Regions from separate parts of the Thalassotalea sp. Y01 genome, predicted to be linked through region 3. Evidence: predicted binding sites of a transcription regulator. Region 3 holds the regulator's gene; each other region holds the start of a gene.
The links. The regulator FNR, encoded in region 3, switches genes on or off when oxygen is low (the NO sensors DNR and NnrR bind a similar motif). The targets are predictions, from matches to a motif close to TTGATCTAGATCAA.

Region 1 (4,218 bases), on a different contig from region 3:
TTATCGCTATCACTGTTAATCACCACATCGCCAGAATCTGCGGTCAATATACCTTCCATAATTTCAATGGTGGTGGTTTTTCCCGCGCCATTTGGGCCAAGTAAACCAAAGCACATGCCTTGTTCAACGTTAAAATTAATACCATCGACCGCTTTAACCTGACCGTAGTGTTTAATCAGATTATTTACCGTCAGTATGTTATGTTTCGCCATTACAACTCATCTTCATGTCGTTTTCTCGCTATCATCTCGTCTGGCGCTGACTCATCGAGAGAATCAACGTGTAAGTACAAGCTACGTATCACCTGTTGCAGCTTTTTGTATGCGGCTTTTTTACCAGTCAGTCCTATCTGTTCGGCAATATCTGAGAAACTGCGCCGTTGCCAGAGTTTACCCATCAACAATGCTTTGTCTTGGTCACTAATTACAGTGATTTTATCGCTATGGATATCAGCAAAATTGGTCTTTAACCAACGCGACAAACTGGCGGCGCAACTAGAATAAACCATAGCACCAACGACAAATTTAGCGACGATTTGATTATCACGACTCGGCGATATATCAACAGAGGAATGGGGTCGCTTGTTGACCAAAATTTGCGATGTCAGCTCGCTTGCTAAAGCGCTAAACTCTTCTGCCAAATAATAGTGAAAGTTTATATAAAACTCGCTACTAATTTGTGCAGCAAATTCCTCGCTACGCTTATTCAATGCCTGCAGAACCATGGCAGAATGTTCACCACTGGCTTTGTCTCGGCTAAAGCCCAAGCGAGCCATGGAAAAACCAGCGTTTTGCCAAAACTTCAGCAATGGCGCATTAACGCCAAAACTTGAACATAAAAAATCAAAGCTTTGGTTCCGGCTGTAATCAAGGCATTTGCCCAGCAGATTCGCGCCAATACCTCGATTTTGCCAACACGGCAGTACCGCAATGCGAACAATACGTAAATAACGGTATTCGAATGCTTGTTCGAAACCACCATGCGCCAACAAAGATTGCGGTAATAAATGCCCCTTCGGTCGACGCTTGCCTAGTTTGATTTGCCTAATTAGCGCATCATCAAGCTCGCCTTCAGCCAACATCAAACTGACACCGCACACCAAGTTATCGGCTTTTACCACCAATAAATGAACGTGTTCATCATCGAGCAAAAGTTTTAAATCGCTGGGTTTGGTTTGATAGTGTGCGCACACCAACAAAGAGAATATCTGACTCAACAGCTCATCATCTTGATACAACTGTTTGGCTTGATAATGGTGGTAAGTTAATTCAGTAAAATCGTCTGCTACCTCTGGCAATGTCGCCGCCAATAGAAAGCTATCAAAGCTGAACCTTTCCAACATGTCGTCGTCACGCCAACGAATCGGTTGCTGCATATGCAAATGACGATGTTGCGGTTTTTGCTGTCGCAATAGCGCCATAAATTTTTGACTAAACCCCCTACCTGCGCCTTCATAACCATGTATGGTTGAAGCAAACACGATACGATGATAATCCGCCAGTAGCTGCACAAGTAGAGGCACTGGGATCCCTGCAGCCTCATCCACTAACACCATTGCGGCGGACACTTTTTGCCTAAGCAACACATCGACAGGAATAAATTCAATGCGGCTATCACCATATTCAATACCGTGTTGCTTTTGTCTAGCATCAGGTAAATGCTGCTTAAGCTGTTGATAAAATATTTGCAAACTGTCTGGATGAGGTGCGGTTACAACAATGTGTTTATCGCCCTTGGTTAATATCTTGGCAGCCGCGATGGCTAATGCGGTGGATTTACCGCGACCTCGATCGGCGCTGATCACTAACGGTCTATCTCGATGTCCAAGCAGTACCTGCTCAATGGTATTGACGGCGTCGACTTGCTCTTCGGTTTTACAACTAAAGGGCAACTTAACCGGCGCTGCTTTAGAGGTATTAGACGCTAGTGTTGTATGACAATTAGTCCGCAGCTTATCGATATCTAGGGCTTGATGCTGTTCTATCACGTCGATCTCAGAGAACCTTGCCGAAATAGCCAGCATTCTCTTTAAAAACAGGCTATTACTAACTTGTTCAGCAGACAAAAAGACAACGCTCAATGCGCCTTTAACTAAGGTTCCTGTTAACGCAGCAAACGCATCCACATGAAACGATGCGGTTAATGACGATTCTGTATTGGACATATCTTGGCAAGCGCTTATGCCGCCACCGTTAAACCATAAATAGCCATATTCACGACCCAGTTGGTGGCGATAGCTTTTACTGTCCACATTGTTATTTTGTTTTTGATTTTGTTTGTTGTTTTGCTTAGTGGTTTGGCTGTCATTTTCAGGCGCGGTTAAATTAAAACGTAAAACCTGTTCGGAGTTGACTAAGTCATCAACAATCGCCAACGTTTGTCGCAACCAAACCTGCTCACCGACACAAATCAACACACCACGCTGTTCGCTGGTTTTTAGATTTATTATTTTTTCGGCGATATATCGTTGCACAGTGATAATCCTAAGCCATTATCAAATAAAGAATATTTTGCATTCTAGCAAACCCACAGAGCATTTAGAATTTTTCATATTTTATTGGTCTATAAGTGGCTAACTTTTTTCGGTGAACTAAACTAATTAGATGATCAAGATCAAGTTTTAAGCAACTTGTTTACATTTCAACCAGATAACCGTTTACAATTGCTTAACAATTTAAACAACTGAGCAGCGCTATGACTGAACATATCGATATTGAAAATCAGAAGAAAGATGAGCGTAATACCTTTATCTTTTTGGCGGTTTTTCTAGCACCGATTTTATCTGTCGCCATCGTAGGTGGCTTGGGTTTTGCGATTTGGATAAGCCAAATAATTTTTGGTCCTCCAGGGGTAAGCTAGATGACACAACCAAGTCGCGTTGCCGATGTTTCGCGGCGCAATTTTTTGCGTGGCCGGCAATGGATTAAACAACCCAAACTCAGGCTTCCCTGGGTTATTAATGAAAAAGTCTTTCTCGATGGTTGCACTCAGTGCGGCGACTGTCTTTCTGCGTGCCCTGAAAACATTCTTGTGAAAAGTGACGATGGGTTCGTATCGGTAGATTTCAATTTAGGTGAGTGCACCTTTTGTGAAAAGTGTGTTGACGTCTGTGAGCAACCATTATTCAAAAATACCGATGAGCAGGCTTGGTCTGCTCACCTCAATATAAAAGACAACTGTCTGGCCAGTAACCAGATCTATTGTCAAAGCTGTAAGGATGTCTGCGACACCAGAGCGATAGAGTTTCACTATAAAAGCTCGATACCGACACCCAGCATCAATCAATCTCAGTGCACCAGTTGTGGTGCGTGTGTAAATGCATGCCCCAGCCAATCGCTGGAGTTAATCGCGGTCTCGGAGGTAAGTGATGAGTGAGACACAAGAATACCATATTGCGAGCTTTATCAGTCAAATTGACGTCTCGCAAAAAGACGCAGCAATGCAATCCATTGCCGACACACCCGGCGCCGAAATTCATGCAAGTAATGAACAAGGCAAAGTGGTTTTTACCCTTGAGGCCGATAATCAAGGTGTGATAGGGCAACGCGCCGATCAACTCAAACTGGCACCGGGTATGCTTACCCTATCGCCGGTTTACCATCAGTATATTGAAGAATAGGGAGCGACCATGAAACTCAATCGTCGTGAATTTATTAAAGCAAATGCGGTAGCCGTTGCTGCTGCTACGGCCGGTATCGCGGTTCCAGCCAGTGCCTCTAATTTAATCACCAGTTCAGACTTAACCAAGTTAAAGTGGGACAAAGCGCCTTGTCGTTTCTGTGGCACGGGTTGTAGTGTCAACGTCGCCACTATGGATGGTAAGGTCGTTGCCACTCATGGTGATATTAAATCACCGGTGAATAAAGGCCTTAACTGTGTAAAAGGTTACTTCCTGTCTAAAATCATGTACGGCAAAGACCGTTTGACTCAGCCTTTGCTGAGAATGAAAAATGGCAAGTACGACAAAAATGGTGATTTTACCCCTATCGAATGGGATCAAGCCTTCGATATTATGGCGGAAAAAGCCAAAGCAGCGCTGAAGAAAAATGGCGAGAACGGTGTCGGTATGTTCGGCTCTGGGCAATGGACAATTATGGAAGGTTACGCCGCTGCAAAATTGTATAAGGCAGGTTTCCGCTCCAACAACATTGACCCGAATGCCCGTCACTGTATGGCATCTGCGGTTGTTGGCTTTATGCGTACCTTTGGTATTGATGA
Region 2 (4,218 bases), on a different contig from region 3:
AAGGTTAGCTTGATAACATTATCAACAAAACGAGCCCAAGCTAATATTTATATTGTCAGCCGGATGATATTGTCTTCATCCGGTTCTTCATCTTCAAGATAGTCTTCAATCAGCTCTTCTAGCTCAAATTTCAATGCATCGGTGATGTCACGTTTAGGAGCTTGTATATATATAGTAATGCGAGCACCACTGAGCATACCGGTAAAACACCAACAATTTTGAGCATCAATATATTGAAAATCATCATTAAACAATATGGCTTGGTTCATTACCCTTCCTTAAACTGCTGACGCAATAAAGCCAAAACAGGTGCGACATCAGGTTTTACACCATGCCATATAGCAAAGCTTTGCGCGGCTTGGCCAACCAACATACCCAAACCATCAATGATCTGCCTAGCCCCTTGTTGTTGGCACCATTTTAGAAAAGCGGTTGGCTCTGCACCATAGACCATGTCATAACATACCGTATCGACAACCGCGCTACTTGCTAAGTCAGGTAATGTTGCTGACAAGCTTGCAGACGTTGCGTTAATGATGACATCAAAGCGCTTAGATTGGGTTTGCGAATAATCAATAGCTGTCAGTTTGTCATGTTGGAAATGATCGACAAGCAGTTGAGCCTTGCTTAAGGTACGATTAACAATAGTCAGGCTATCTGGGTTTTGTGCTAATAGAGGTGAAATGACCCCACGACTTGCGCCACCTGCCCCCATAAGTAATATGCGTGCGCCGCTTAGGGTGACATTGTGAGCAAGCAAGTCATCGACCAAGCCTCGACCATCGGTGTTGTCACCCAAGATGCCGCCATCGGTAAATGATAAAGTATTTACTGCGCCAGCCGCTTGTGCATCAACAGATAACTGATCACACATTTGCATCGCTTGCTCTTTAAATGGTGCCGTCACATTGGCACCTTTGCCGCCATTAGCAATAAAGCTGTTCACGTCAGCGACAAACATCTCGGGTTCACTAAGCTGCTTTTGATAGTCAATGCGCTGGTCACAGGTTAACGCAAATTGTTGATGAATGATGGGTGATTTCGATTGCTCGATAGGATTGCCGAAAACTAAGTATTTGTCCATAACGGCCACAGATTAACTTTAGATGCTTCAAGAGTAATAAATTCAACAGACAAAATAAAGCGGCTATAGGTAAAACCTATAACCGCTTGTTATATATACGTGCTGTCTGTCTAACCTTTGATTAGAACTTGTAACCCAACATTAGTGAGTAAACCATAGGATCTACATCTACTTCGGCAGAACCTTTAATGTCATCACCGATTTTAAAATCTGCGTCAGTGTTGATATCGATATAACGTACAGAAGCATTAACGTGCCACTTGTCGCTTAGCTGATAATCGGCACCAACTTGCACTGCCCAACCAAAAGAAGCATCAAGTTCTAAGTCATTAAAGCCTAGAGATTTTGGCGCAGATTTAAACTCTTCATCAAAGAAAACGGTATAGTTTAAGCCGGCACCAATGTACGGCATAAAATTAGAACCCGTATCAAAATAGTAAATAGCGCTCACGGTCGGTGGCAAGTGAGACACTTCGCCCAGTGTAGTGCCATCAACATTAACGCCAAACAATCCTTCAGAAATACCTTCTGGATCGTGAATATTTACGTCATGCTTAAATGGTGTTGCGGCTAGCACTTCAACCGCCCAATTGCTTGAGAAGAAATATACAAAGTTTAAACCCAGCTGTGTATTGTCATCCACAGACACGGATAGAGGCGTGTCACCACCAAGTGCTGGTACATTAACACCGGCTTTACCACTATCCGGGTCCACCATAGTGGCACCACCACGAATAACAAAATCACCTGCCTGATATGACGCTGCTGTCGCTACTGAGCTTAAAAATAATGACGCAAGAGCTAAACTAATTACTTTCTTTTTCATGGCCTTTGCCTTTTATATACTGTAAAAAACTGTCGCAAAGTGTAACTATGTCTAATCTTTTATTTTTTGATTTAAAACAAATTTTGTTAGATCATTAACAAAAAGTTTAACTTTAGATGGAATTTTATGAGTTTAGCAGACAAAAATGCGGTTGCTAGCTGGTTGAACCGTTACCTTTTATGTAATTTTGTATTGGTATTGTTAATTTCATTACGATACCTGAGTCCGAATCCCTGGCCGCAGGACCTGTTGTCTTGGTTGTTTTTATTAAGCTACGGTGTCGCCCAATTAGGCTTTCTTACGCTACTACTTACGGCTTGTTTGCATCTACTAAACAAGTTAATCGGCTCAGCAATAATCATTCGCACCCTCGCCATTATTACCGTATCGCTGGGTTTATCCTTGCTACTCGCCGATACCTTTGTTTATCAGCAATATCGCTTCCATTTCAATGCCATAGTCTTTGAACTTCTAGTGGAGGGTGGCACAGAAATCTTTAGCTTTAGTTGGCAACTATGGACCATGATAGTGCTTATTATTGTCGCCTTTTTTGCCGCACAATGGGGATTATCAGAGGCATTATGGCGTAAGTTTAACGACAAGCCATTAGCACTAACGCCTTATGTAAAGTATTGGGCGCTGTTTATGTTGGTAGGTCATGGTATACACACCTGGGCCGATGCCATGTTTAAGAAAGAAATTACCTCGCAAGCACGCTACCTGCCATTGTCTTATCCATTAACCGCAAAAAGCTTTATGGCCAAATTTGGGGTGATGAACATTGAAGCGCAAAAGCAACAGGCGCTGTTAAAACAAAAGAAAGTTAAATCATCAATCAACTACCCACTACAACCAATGCAGTGCCAAACGCCAGAGAACACGCCGAATATTTTATTAATCGTACTCGATTCTTGGCGAGCAGATATGATGGATGCCGACATGACACCGAATATGTTCGCGTTAGGTGAACAAAGCAAAGTGTTTAGCGCCCACCATAGTGGCTCTAATAATACCCGGCATGGCATGTTTTCATTGTTTTATGGTATTCCTGGACACTATTGGCAACCGGTATTAGATCTGCAAAAGCCACCGGTGTTGATGCAAGAGCTGAAAAAACAAGATTATGAATTCGGTATCTTTGCCAGCGCTAAACTTACCAGTCCGGAATTTGATCAAACCTTATTCGCCAATGTTGATAATCTGCGTACCCATTCTACCGGCGACAAGCCTTATCAACGCGACATAGATATCACTGAAGACTTTATTGATTAGCACAGTAAACGTGACAGCAACAAGCCTTATTTTAGCTATATGCTTTACGATGCAGCACATGGCTTTTCGATTCCTAAAGATTTCCCTCGTAAATATCAGCCATCGCTGGATGATATCAATTATATGGCATTGAACGATGACTATGATGCCAAACCGTTTTTAAACCTATATAAGAATGCCATTCACTTTATCGATATAGAATTAGGTAAAGTATTGGCACAAATTGAAGAGCAGCTAGACAACACTATCGTTATTATCACCGGTGATCACGGTAAAGAATTTAACGAGAGTAAAAAAGGTTACTGGGGTCACAACAGTAACTATTCCGACTATCAAACTCGGGTACCGCTGCTGATTCACTGGCCTCAACGCCAGCAAGAGATGTATGACGGCGTAACCAGTCATTACGATATCGCACCGACCTTACTTACCGACGCGTTAGGTTGCACTAACGACAGTAAAGACTATAGCTCTGGTCAATCATTATTCAGCAAAACCGAACAGCCATGGTTGTTACTTGGCCGTGACGGTAATTATGCCATTAAAGAAAATGGTCGTATTAATGAAATGGATCGTTACGGCAACTTCACCATCTTTGATGCAACAACCTATCAAGAAATACCCAAAGGCAAAATTAACATGCAAGTGGTACTCGATGCGATGGAAGAATTAAGACGCTTTAACGCCAAAAAGAAATAAAGGCACTGAACGCAAAAGCCGGTTTTTTAACCGGCTTTTGGTTGGCTAAACGGGTGCAGTGTTAAAAATTATAACGCACGCTCAATGCAAAGCGATCGCCATCATCATTTTCTTCCAATGATGCACCAATACTTAAATTATTTTTCAGGTGAAAAAAGCCTTGAATGCCGGTGACATCTTTATCGACGTGAACATTGGGAGAAATATGAGTCCATTGATTTGATGCTGTATTAGAAATACCAATCAAATGCTAGGTCCCGGTAGGTATAATAAAATCGCACTTCAATGTATTTGCTAAACAGACTACGCAGGCCAATGGATGCTTGCATGCCATCAG
Region 3 (4,218 bases):
CTCATAAACCCGCCATTGCGCAATTGTCTGACCGTATCGCCCAATATTTTGTCGGTATTATCTTGCTTACCGCCATAGGAACCTCGATATTTTGGTCACAACACATGCCATCCGAAGCGTTTTGGATCACCTTGTCGGTCTTGGTGGCTACCTGCCCTTGTGCTTTGTCGTTGGCAACACCAACGGCCTTAACCTGTGGCACCATCCGACTCAACCGAGACGGCATAATGATCAAGTCAGGTCACGTATTAGAAGCAATGCCGAAAGTCGATAGCATAGCGTTTGATAAGACAGGAACCTTGACCAATGGTGAATTCACCTTAGTCGATTGCAAACTGTTGAACGGCAATCTTGATAGCAAACTTGATAAGAATACGATTCTGGCCACCATAGCCGCAATGGAAAGTCATTCTGAGCACCCTATAGCCAAAGCTTTCGCAGCCTATCGTGATTTTAACATCAATGTCGAACATGTCGATATTGTCCCAGGTTGTGGCATTAAAGCCGTACGAAAAAAACAACAGTTGGCCATCGGTAAAGTTAACTGGATTGCCAGCTTTGCTAATGTCGATGAGCAATATAAAGATGCTCAATGCATACTCACCATAAACCAACAAGTGGTGGCGGTACTCTACCTTGATGACGTGATGCGTGACGACACGGTTAACGTCATTAATGCATTACAACAACAGCACACCGAAACTCTGTTGATCAGTGGCGATAACCAGGCTGGCGTGGATAAATTTAATCAAGCATTACAACTCGATGAGCATCACCATACCTGCTCTGCGCAAGATAAATTAACAATCCTTGCAGGTAAACAAGCGCAAGGTAAAACCGTGGCTATGGTTGGTGATGGCGTTAATGACTCGCCGGTATTTGCACAAGCGCATGTTGCTATTGCCATGGGGAGTGGTACCGAAATAGCAAAAAGCGGTGCCGACGTAATTTTGCTCAATAATAAACTGAGCAGTGTTCTCGACTTAATGACCATATCCAGTAAAACGGGTCGTATCATAAAACAGAACTTTGCCTGGGCATTTGCCTATAATGCCATTGTCTTGCCATTGGCGGTTTGTGGTTTTATTACCCCATATATGGCAGTATTAGGTATGTCAGCAAGCTCGATTATTGTCGTTACCAACTCTTTGAGATTGCTAAAATAAATTAACTTTAGGTTATTGATACATGAGCGTCATTTACATCCTAATCCCTATCGCCATCTTATTTACCGCCATTGCCATTTATCTATTCTTTTGGGCGGTAAAAGCTGAACAGTTTGATGATCTGGAAAAGCAAGGTATGAGTATTTTGTTTGACGAAGAGAAAAAACAAACGCCAGGCCAAAAGCCAAGCCAAAAAATGCCAGACGCCGAGTCTCACGCCGACGACAAACCAAACTCAAGCGATAATTAATGACTTTAGATTTTCTCTCTGCCCTATTGATTGGTATTGCCGGTGCGGGGCACTGTATCGCCATGTGTGGTGGTATCTCGTCTATGCTAACCACCACAGGTGATAGCTCAAATCAACTGAGTAAAGCGTTAAGCTATAACCTAGGCCGTATAGCATCTTATACCTTTTTTGGCGCTGTCGCCGGTTTTACGGGCTCCCTAGCGATAAAGTCGATAGGTATCCAAGTTTTATGGTTAAAAGCCATCGCCGCCATTTTCATTATTCTACTTGGTTTGTATATCGCAAGAATGTGGTTTGTATTGACGCATATCGAAACTGCAGGTAAATACCTGTGGCGCTATATTCAACCATTTGCCAAACACTTACTGCCGATAAAGAATGCTAAACAAGCGCTATTACTCGGTGTTATTTGGGGCTGGCTGCCCTGTGGCCTAGTCTATTCTACACTCACATGGGCATTAGCTGCCGGCAGTGCCAGTCAAGGGGCGATGATCATGTTGGCGTTTGGTATCGGTACCTTGCCAGCGTTATTAGTGTTATCAACCAGTGTTCAATCGGTTACCAACCTTATAAGTTCGTTACTTTTTAAGAAAATCAGTGGCATTTTGTTAATCGCCTATGGTGTTTATTCATTGTTTATTGCTCTAAATCAAATATTTTAGTAACCTTACGTTTACTAATGTTATTGACGCATTAACTGGATAAATATCAATTTATGGCAATCTCTATAGCACAAAACATCAAGTGCCAAAACTGCAGTATCAGCGAACTTTGCTTACCGTTTAGCTTGAATGAAAACGAACTAAATTTATTAGACGATATCATTCAACGTAAAAAACCGATTCAAAAGAATACGCAAATTTTTAAAGCTGGCGAACAACTGCAAACCTTGTACGCAATTCGTTCTGGTACCTTTAAAACCTTTATTATTTCCGAACAAGGTGAAGAGCAAATCACCGGCTTTCACTTGGCAGGCGATTTAATGGGCTTTGATGCATTAGCGTCAAGACATCACCCAAGCTTTGCTAAGGCATTAGAAACATCCATGGTGTGTGAAATCCCATTTGAGGTTCTCGATACCTTATCGAATAAGATCCCACGCTTAAAGTCGCAAATGTTAAATCTAATGAGCGATGAAATTCAGTGTAATAATGAGATGTTACTGCTACTAAACCGTAAAAACGCGGAAGAGAAGCTCGCCACATTTTTAGCGAACTACGGTCGTCGCTTAGGCAGTCGTCACTTGTCACCGACGCAATTTAACTTGCCTATGACCCGCAGCGAAATTGGAAACTACATTGGCCTTACCATAGAAACCATTTCTCGGTTGATGACCCGATTCCAAAAAGATGGCTTAATCAAAGTTGAAAATAAGTTGATCTCCATCCTCGACAAAGACGCCCTATTCAAATTGGCTGGCTTAAATAAATAACCCGTTTTTATACCTGTAAGGTGTTGTATTGGTTGATTTAAATCAACACCTTACAGGAAACTTCATTAACAAATTTGTAACATCCTCATTGACCAGTTAAGCTTATCTATAGCGTACTGATCTTTGCCGTCTATGCTGGCTTTATAGCCCAGCAAGGCGTGCTACGAACCACGTTAAGGTTACGAGGCATGTTATGGAAAAATATCAAAATATACTTGCAGTTGTCGATCCCACCACAGAAGAGCAAAAGGCGTTAGCAAGAGCCTGTACTCTAGCCAAGGAAACTGGCGCCCGTATTACCGCGTTATTGGTTATTTATGATTTCTCTTACGAGATGACCACCATGCTGTCTGGAGACGAGCGAGAAGCCATGCGTGAAACCGTGGTAAATGATCGCAGCGTTTGGCTAAAAGAGATCACCGAACAGTATGAAAGCGATATGGACATTAAAGTGATTTGGCATAATCGCCCGTTTGAAGCCGTTTTATCGCAGGTACGAGACCAACAATTCGATGTGGTATTAAAAAGTACCCATGAACACCCTACATTGCAATCGGTTATTTTTACCCCAACAGACTGGCACTTAATTCGAAAATGTTGGGTGCCTCTGTTATTGGTCAAAGATCATCAATGGCCAGAAGGCGGACATATACTTGCCGCCGTCAATGCTGGCAGTGAAGAAGAAGAGCATCAATCACTGAACCGTAAAATCACCGAAGAAGCACAAAATCTTGGCCGCTTGGTCAAAGCTGATGTTCATTTGGTAAACTCTTACCCAGGCACTCCGATTAATATTGCCATTGAAATTCCAGAGTTTGATGCTAATGAATACAATCAAACCATGAAAAACCACCACGCTGATGTAGTGCAGCAACACGCCGACAAATTTAATATCAGCGCTGAGTATTTGCATGTCGAAGAAGGTTTACCTGAAGATGTGATCGAGAAAGTTGCCAACCAAATCGATGCCGAATTGGTGATTTTAGGTACCGTCGGCCGCACGGGGTTATCCGCTGTGCTTATAGGTAATACCGCAGAGCATGTTATCGATCGACTCAATTGTGATTTAATGGCGATAAAACCAGACGGTTATCAATCTCCGTTCCTCGAATAACCATCTTTAACCATTGTTGAGTTAATAGATTGTAGAGCTATTGAATCAGCCAGCACAGCCCGAGCAAGCGCTTGGGCTTTTTTATTGCGTTTTTAAAGGCGGTTTCATTACCGATTGCATTGCCGGATAGATCCTAGTTGCATAGCAAGATCTATCGTTTGTTTTTATATTTCGTCAGAATAGGCGTCAATCTGCAAAAACGAACAAAATAGCTTACAATTTGTAACAAAATTACGTAAAATACCGCGATTTTTAA
Region 4 (4,218 bases), on a different contig from region 3:
GTCAAACTTGAATGCAGGTAAAGATACCTTCCAATAAATACCAGCAAGGCGTAGCACCAGAGCGCCTAGCATCGCTATAGAACCAGCAATTAATTCGCTAAAGCCTAGCGTACTTAAGCCAACAAATAATACACTGCCTAACATCGCCGCTGTGGCATAAATTTCCTGACGTAAAATTAACGGTATTTGATTACAAATAATGTCACGTATCATACCGCCGGCGACGCCAGTGATGGTGCCCATAATGATTGCGGTTAACATGGACTGTTCATACATTAGCGCTTTTTGTGTGCCTAATACCGCGAACAATGCCAAACCAAAAGCATCAGAAATGTGCATAAAACGCTTTGGCACATGTTTAGGTTCACGAATGAGAAAAATGGTTAACAATGAGGTGAAAAAGATAATCACTACATACTCGGATTGCACCGTCCAAAATACCGGAGCGCCAAGGATAATGTCGCGTATGGTACCGCCACCAACCGCTGTTATTGCCGCAAGCACCATAACACCAAATGGATCGAGACGATAACGGCCGGCCATTAACGCGCCGGACAATGCAAACACGATAACGCCAAAAATATCGGCAAAATAGATAAAGGTGCTGATAGGATTAGCGGCGACACTTTCTGCCATGTTACTTTTCTACCTGCCTGTTGTTTTCATGCCAAAGATTCATATCACCTTGTAAGTGAGTCAGGTGCTTAAAACCTTGTTGCTTAAGCTCTTCAATAGCGATGCCGGCGCGTCTGCCTGAACGGCAATAGACAACGATATTTTTATCCTTGTATGACTCGAGCTTTTGCAAGTTTGCCGCCAGTTCTGTATGGGAGATGTTCACGGCACCTGGAATATGACCTTCTTGAAATTCTTCTGCAGTGCGCACGTCCAGCAATAAAAATTGCTCATCACTTTGTTGCAAATCAATAAGTTGCTGTTGCTCAATGTCTGCAGCAAGGGGACTAACAGGCTGTTGTTTATGGTATGCATTAGCGTTAAACATGACCAGCATACAGCTTATATACATTAACTTTTTCAACATCACTTTCACCTCAAAATCAAGTCGACACAGGCGACTCGTTATATCGATTAACTTGTTGATAATTATGCGTGTTATTAGCTATTTAAGCCAATAAAAAATCCCGGACTTAGCCGGGATTTCATCACTAGGCTATGAGGGGCTTAGCTTAAGCTTTTACCCTTTAAGGCGGTCAGCATATTCATCACCAGCTCTGAAGAGTTTACCGAAGCGGTTTCTAAATAAGCTTCAAATGACTCTGGCGACTCTTTACCGGCGATATCACTCATTGAACGAATAACCACAAATGGTACGCTTAATTGATGGCAGGTTTGCGCAATCGCCGCACCTTCCATTTCCACAGCGGCCATGGTTGGAAAGTTTGCACGGGCCTTGGCAATGTCATCATCTTTGGTCATGAAGGTATCGCCAGTGGTGATAAGACCTGTCATGGTTTGAATACCTTGCAATGTATCAATGCCTTGTTGAGCAGCGCTAACCAAGCTTGGGTGCGGCGTAAATGCTGCCGGCATGCCAGGTAACTGGCCGACTTCGTAGCCGAATGCGGTAACGTCAGCATCATGATGTCGTACTTCAGAGCTGATCACGATGTCACCGACACGCAATGATTGATCAAAGCCACCAGCAGAGCCAGTATTGACGATGTAGTCAGGTGCAAACTTCTCAATCATCAGCACAGTTGCAATACTCGATGCAACTTTACCTATACCAGATTGCACCAATACGACCTCATTGCCATCGATGTTACCGGTGAAAAAACGGTAGCCAAAATATTGGTGTTCGGCAAAGTCTGCCAATTTACTTTTTAAAATTGCAACTTCCGGCTCCATTGCGCCGATAATACCTGCTTTCATCGTTTTTATTCCTGCCATTGCATAAGATGCGGCAATTATAGTGAGTTAGCGCAAAAACTAAAACAACTTTTATTCACCAAGTGCTTGTTCGGACTCGGTGTTTGTTGATGTTAATCAAAAGTTAATACAAAATATTCGCATCGTAGATGCTGGTGATTTAGGCTTAAAGGTATAGACCGTAGCTAAACGACAATCAGGAGGTTAAATATGACCATTAAGCGACATGGCTTAGCCATAGGTATTGAGCGTATTGATGATCAGTTTTTCGTCACGCTAACAGCGCAAGGCACTTTGACCCACGCCGATTATCAGGTGATAACACCAATGCTCGATAATGCCTTGGCGGCGGTGAAACAGCCGAAAGTAAAAATGCTTATCAATGCCACTGAAATGCAAGGGTGGGAGCTGCGCGCCGCATGGGATGATTTTAAACTTGGCCTCAAACACGGCAGCGAATTTGAAAAAGTCGCCATTCTTGGCAACAAGGACTGGCAACAGATGGTGGCCAAAATTGGTGGTTGGTTTATAAGTGGTGAGGTCGCGTATTTTGAAGATGAAGATAAAGCCTTGGCCTGGCTAAGGTAGGAGGGTGATATGGACATGCAACAATGGGCTGAATTTTTTGGTTGGTGTACCGTCATTAATGCGGCGTTTTTAATTTTAGCGTGGCTTATTATGCAAGTATTTGCAGAACCAATTAAAGCATTGCACCGACGCATGTTTACGCTCGATGATGAAACCTTACAATGCGTCTATTTTAAATTCTTTGGCTATTACAAGCTTGCCATATATGTCTTTAATTTAGCACCGTATATCGCGCTAAAAATTATGGTATAACAATGTCTTATCGGTAATGCGGTGCGTTTAAAGAATACGATCGTTCACTTGTTTTTGTAGATACACAGCAACCGCTTTTGAGGTCGGTGTAAATGACTTGTCGCCAACACTGTCCATCGGTACTAATGGGTTTGTTTCAGGGTAATAGCCGGCAACATTCCCCTCAGGGATATCGTAAAGGTGTATTTTAAAATCGCTTACTTGTCGTTCAATGTTGTCTTGCCAAACCGAGGTGATGGTCACTAAATCACCATCCGATAATTGCTGTCTTTTCGCATCTTGAGCGTTGATAAATAGCACCTTTCGGCCATTAACCACACCACGGTATCTATCATTCATGCCGTAAACTGTGGTGTTGTACTGGTCGTGAGAGCGCATTGTTTGCATCGTCAGTAGGCGTTCTCGCTTACTGTCTTCTAATGCAATCTGGCTAATTGGCACTAGCTCATCCGGTAACGGGTTGCTGTTAAATAACGCTTTACCGGCGACGTTTAACCAGCGATGTTCGCTGGCGCTATTACCTAAATAGAAGCCACCAACATGATCAAGACGTTGTTCAAAATCGTTAAATTCAGGTAAGCAGTCGCTGATCAAGGCGCGAATATTGCCGTAATCAGCAGTGAGATTTGACCAATCGATTACATCATTGCCTAGCGTTGCTTGGGCAATGCCGGCAATAATTGCTACTTCTGATTTTAGCTGGCGTGATACCGGTTCGACATTACCCATAGAGGCATGCACCATTGAAAAAGTATCTTCTACGGTGATGTATTGGTCACCGCTTGTTTGCCTGTCGATTTCGGTTCGCCCTAAGCAAGGTAAAATAAGTGCGTCTTTACCCATGTATAAGTGACTGCGATTTAATTTAGTGGCGATTTGTACATTAAGCTCGGTGTTGGCGAGCGCTTGATATGTACGCTCGCTATCTGGGGCTGCTTGGGCAATATTACCGCCTAAACAAACCAACACTTTACTGTCTTTAGACAACAGTGACTTCAACGCATGATAGACATTGTGTCCAGGCGTTTTAGGTAAAGGTGTTTGCAAAACCTTACTCAAGCTATCAATGAACGCCTCTGGCGGTTTTTCGTTGATGCCAACGGTACGATTGCCCTGAACATTGCTGTGACCTCGCACCGGGCATAAGCCAGCGCCAGGTTTGCCAATATGACCACCCAGCAGCTGCAGGTTGGTGATTTCTTGTATCGTGGCAACCGAATGCTTGTGTTGCGTTAAACCCATGGCCCAACAACAGATCACTTTATCACTATTGGCCCAAACACTGGCTGCTTGTCTTAAATCGTTTTGGGTCAAGCCACTTTGCTCAGATATTTTTGACCATGAGGTTTGTTCGACCAGCTCGATATAAGATTCTAACCCTTGGCTATGTTGCTCAATAAAGTTGCGATCTAGGCTTTGCGGATAGCGTTCAAGTAAAGCTTTGACGATGCCTCTTACCGCCGCCATATCACCGCCTAATTTAGGGGT

Region 1: a site for FNR is predicted at 2,604-2,617, ahead of napE (periplasmic nitrate reductase, NapE protein). Genes of this name have one in related genera too.
Region 2: a site for FNR is predicted at 1,977-1,990, ahead of HII16_RS16135 (OmpW family outer membrane protein). Genes of this name have one in related genera too.
Region 4: a site for FNR is predicted at 1,998-2,011, ahead of HII16_RS06135 (STAS/SEC14 domain-containing protein). Genes of this name have one in related genera too.

The regions. Positions count from the first base shown of each region.
Region 1 covers NZ_JABBXG010000001.1:428,967-433,184, forward strand. The annotation lists gene HII16_RS01645 (ABC transporter ATP-binding protein) at 1-212, opposite strand, end outside; gene HII16_RS01650 (GNAT family N-acetyltransferase) at 212-2,473, opposite strand; gene napE (periplasmic nitrate reductase, NapE protein) at 2,695-2,859, shown strand; gene napF (ferredoxin-type protein NapF) at 2,860-3,375, shown strand; gene HII16_RS01665 (chaperone NapD) at 3,368-3,619, shown strand; gene napA (nitrate reductase catalytic subunit NapA) at 3,629-4,218, shown strand, end outside.
Region 2 covers NZ_JABBXG010000014.1:62,724-66,941, reverse strand. The annotation lists gene HII16_RS16150 (gamma carbonic anhydrase family protein) at 1-8, shown strand, start outside; gene HII16_RS16145 (hypothetical protein) at 48-269, opposite strand; gene aroE (shikimate dehydrogenase) at 269-1,084, opposite strand; gene HII16_RS16135 (OmpW family outer membrane protein) at 1,206-1,910, opposite strand; gene HII16_RS16130 (DUF3413 domain-containing protein) at 2,037-3,182, shown strand; partial or broken gene HII16_RS16125 (sulfatase-like hydrolase/transferase) at 3,207-3,881, shown strand; gene HII16_RS16120 (hypothetical protein) at 3,943-4,128, opposite strand; gene HII16_RS16115 (outer membrane beta-barrel protein) at 4,112-4,218, opposite strand, start outside.
Region 3 covers NZ_JABBXG010000002.1:267,108-271,325, forward strand. The annotation lists gene HII16_RS04060 (heavy metal translocating P-type ATPase) at 1-1,166, shown strand, start outside; gene ccoS (cbb3-type cytochrome oxidase assembly protein CcoS) at 1,189-1,416, shown strand; gene HII16_RS04070 (sulfite exporter TauE/SafE family protein) at 1,416-2,078, shown strand; gene fnr (fumarate/nitrate reduction transcriptional regulator Fnr) at 2,132-2,848, shown strand; gene uspE (universal stress protein UspE) at 3,042-3,962, shown strand.
Region 4 covers NZ_JABBXG010000003.1:284,279-288,496, forward strand. The annotation lists gene HII16_RS06120 (trimeric intracellular cation channel family protein) at 1-609, opposite strand, end outside; gene HII16_RS06125 (rhodanese-like domain-containing protein) at 638-1,042, opposite strand; gene mtnN (5'-methylthioadenosine/S-adenosylhomocysteine nucleosidase) at 1,183-1,893, opposite strand; gene HII16_RS06135 (STAS/SEC14 domain-containing protein) at 2,101-2,478, shown strand; gene HII16_RS06140 (DUF6868 family protein) at 2,488-2,730, shown strand; gene HII16_RS06145 (FdhF/YdeP family oxidoreductase) at 2,758-4,218, opposite strand, start outside.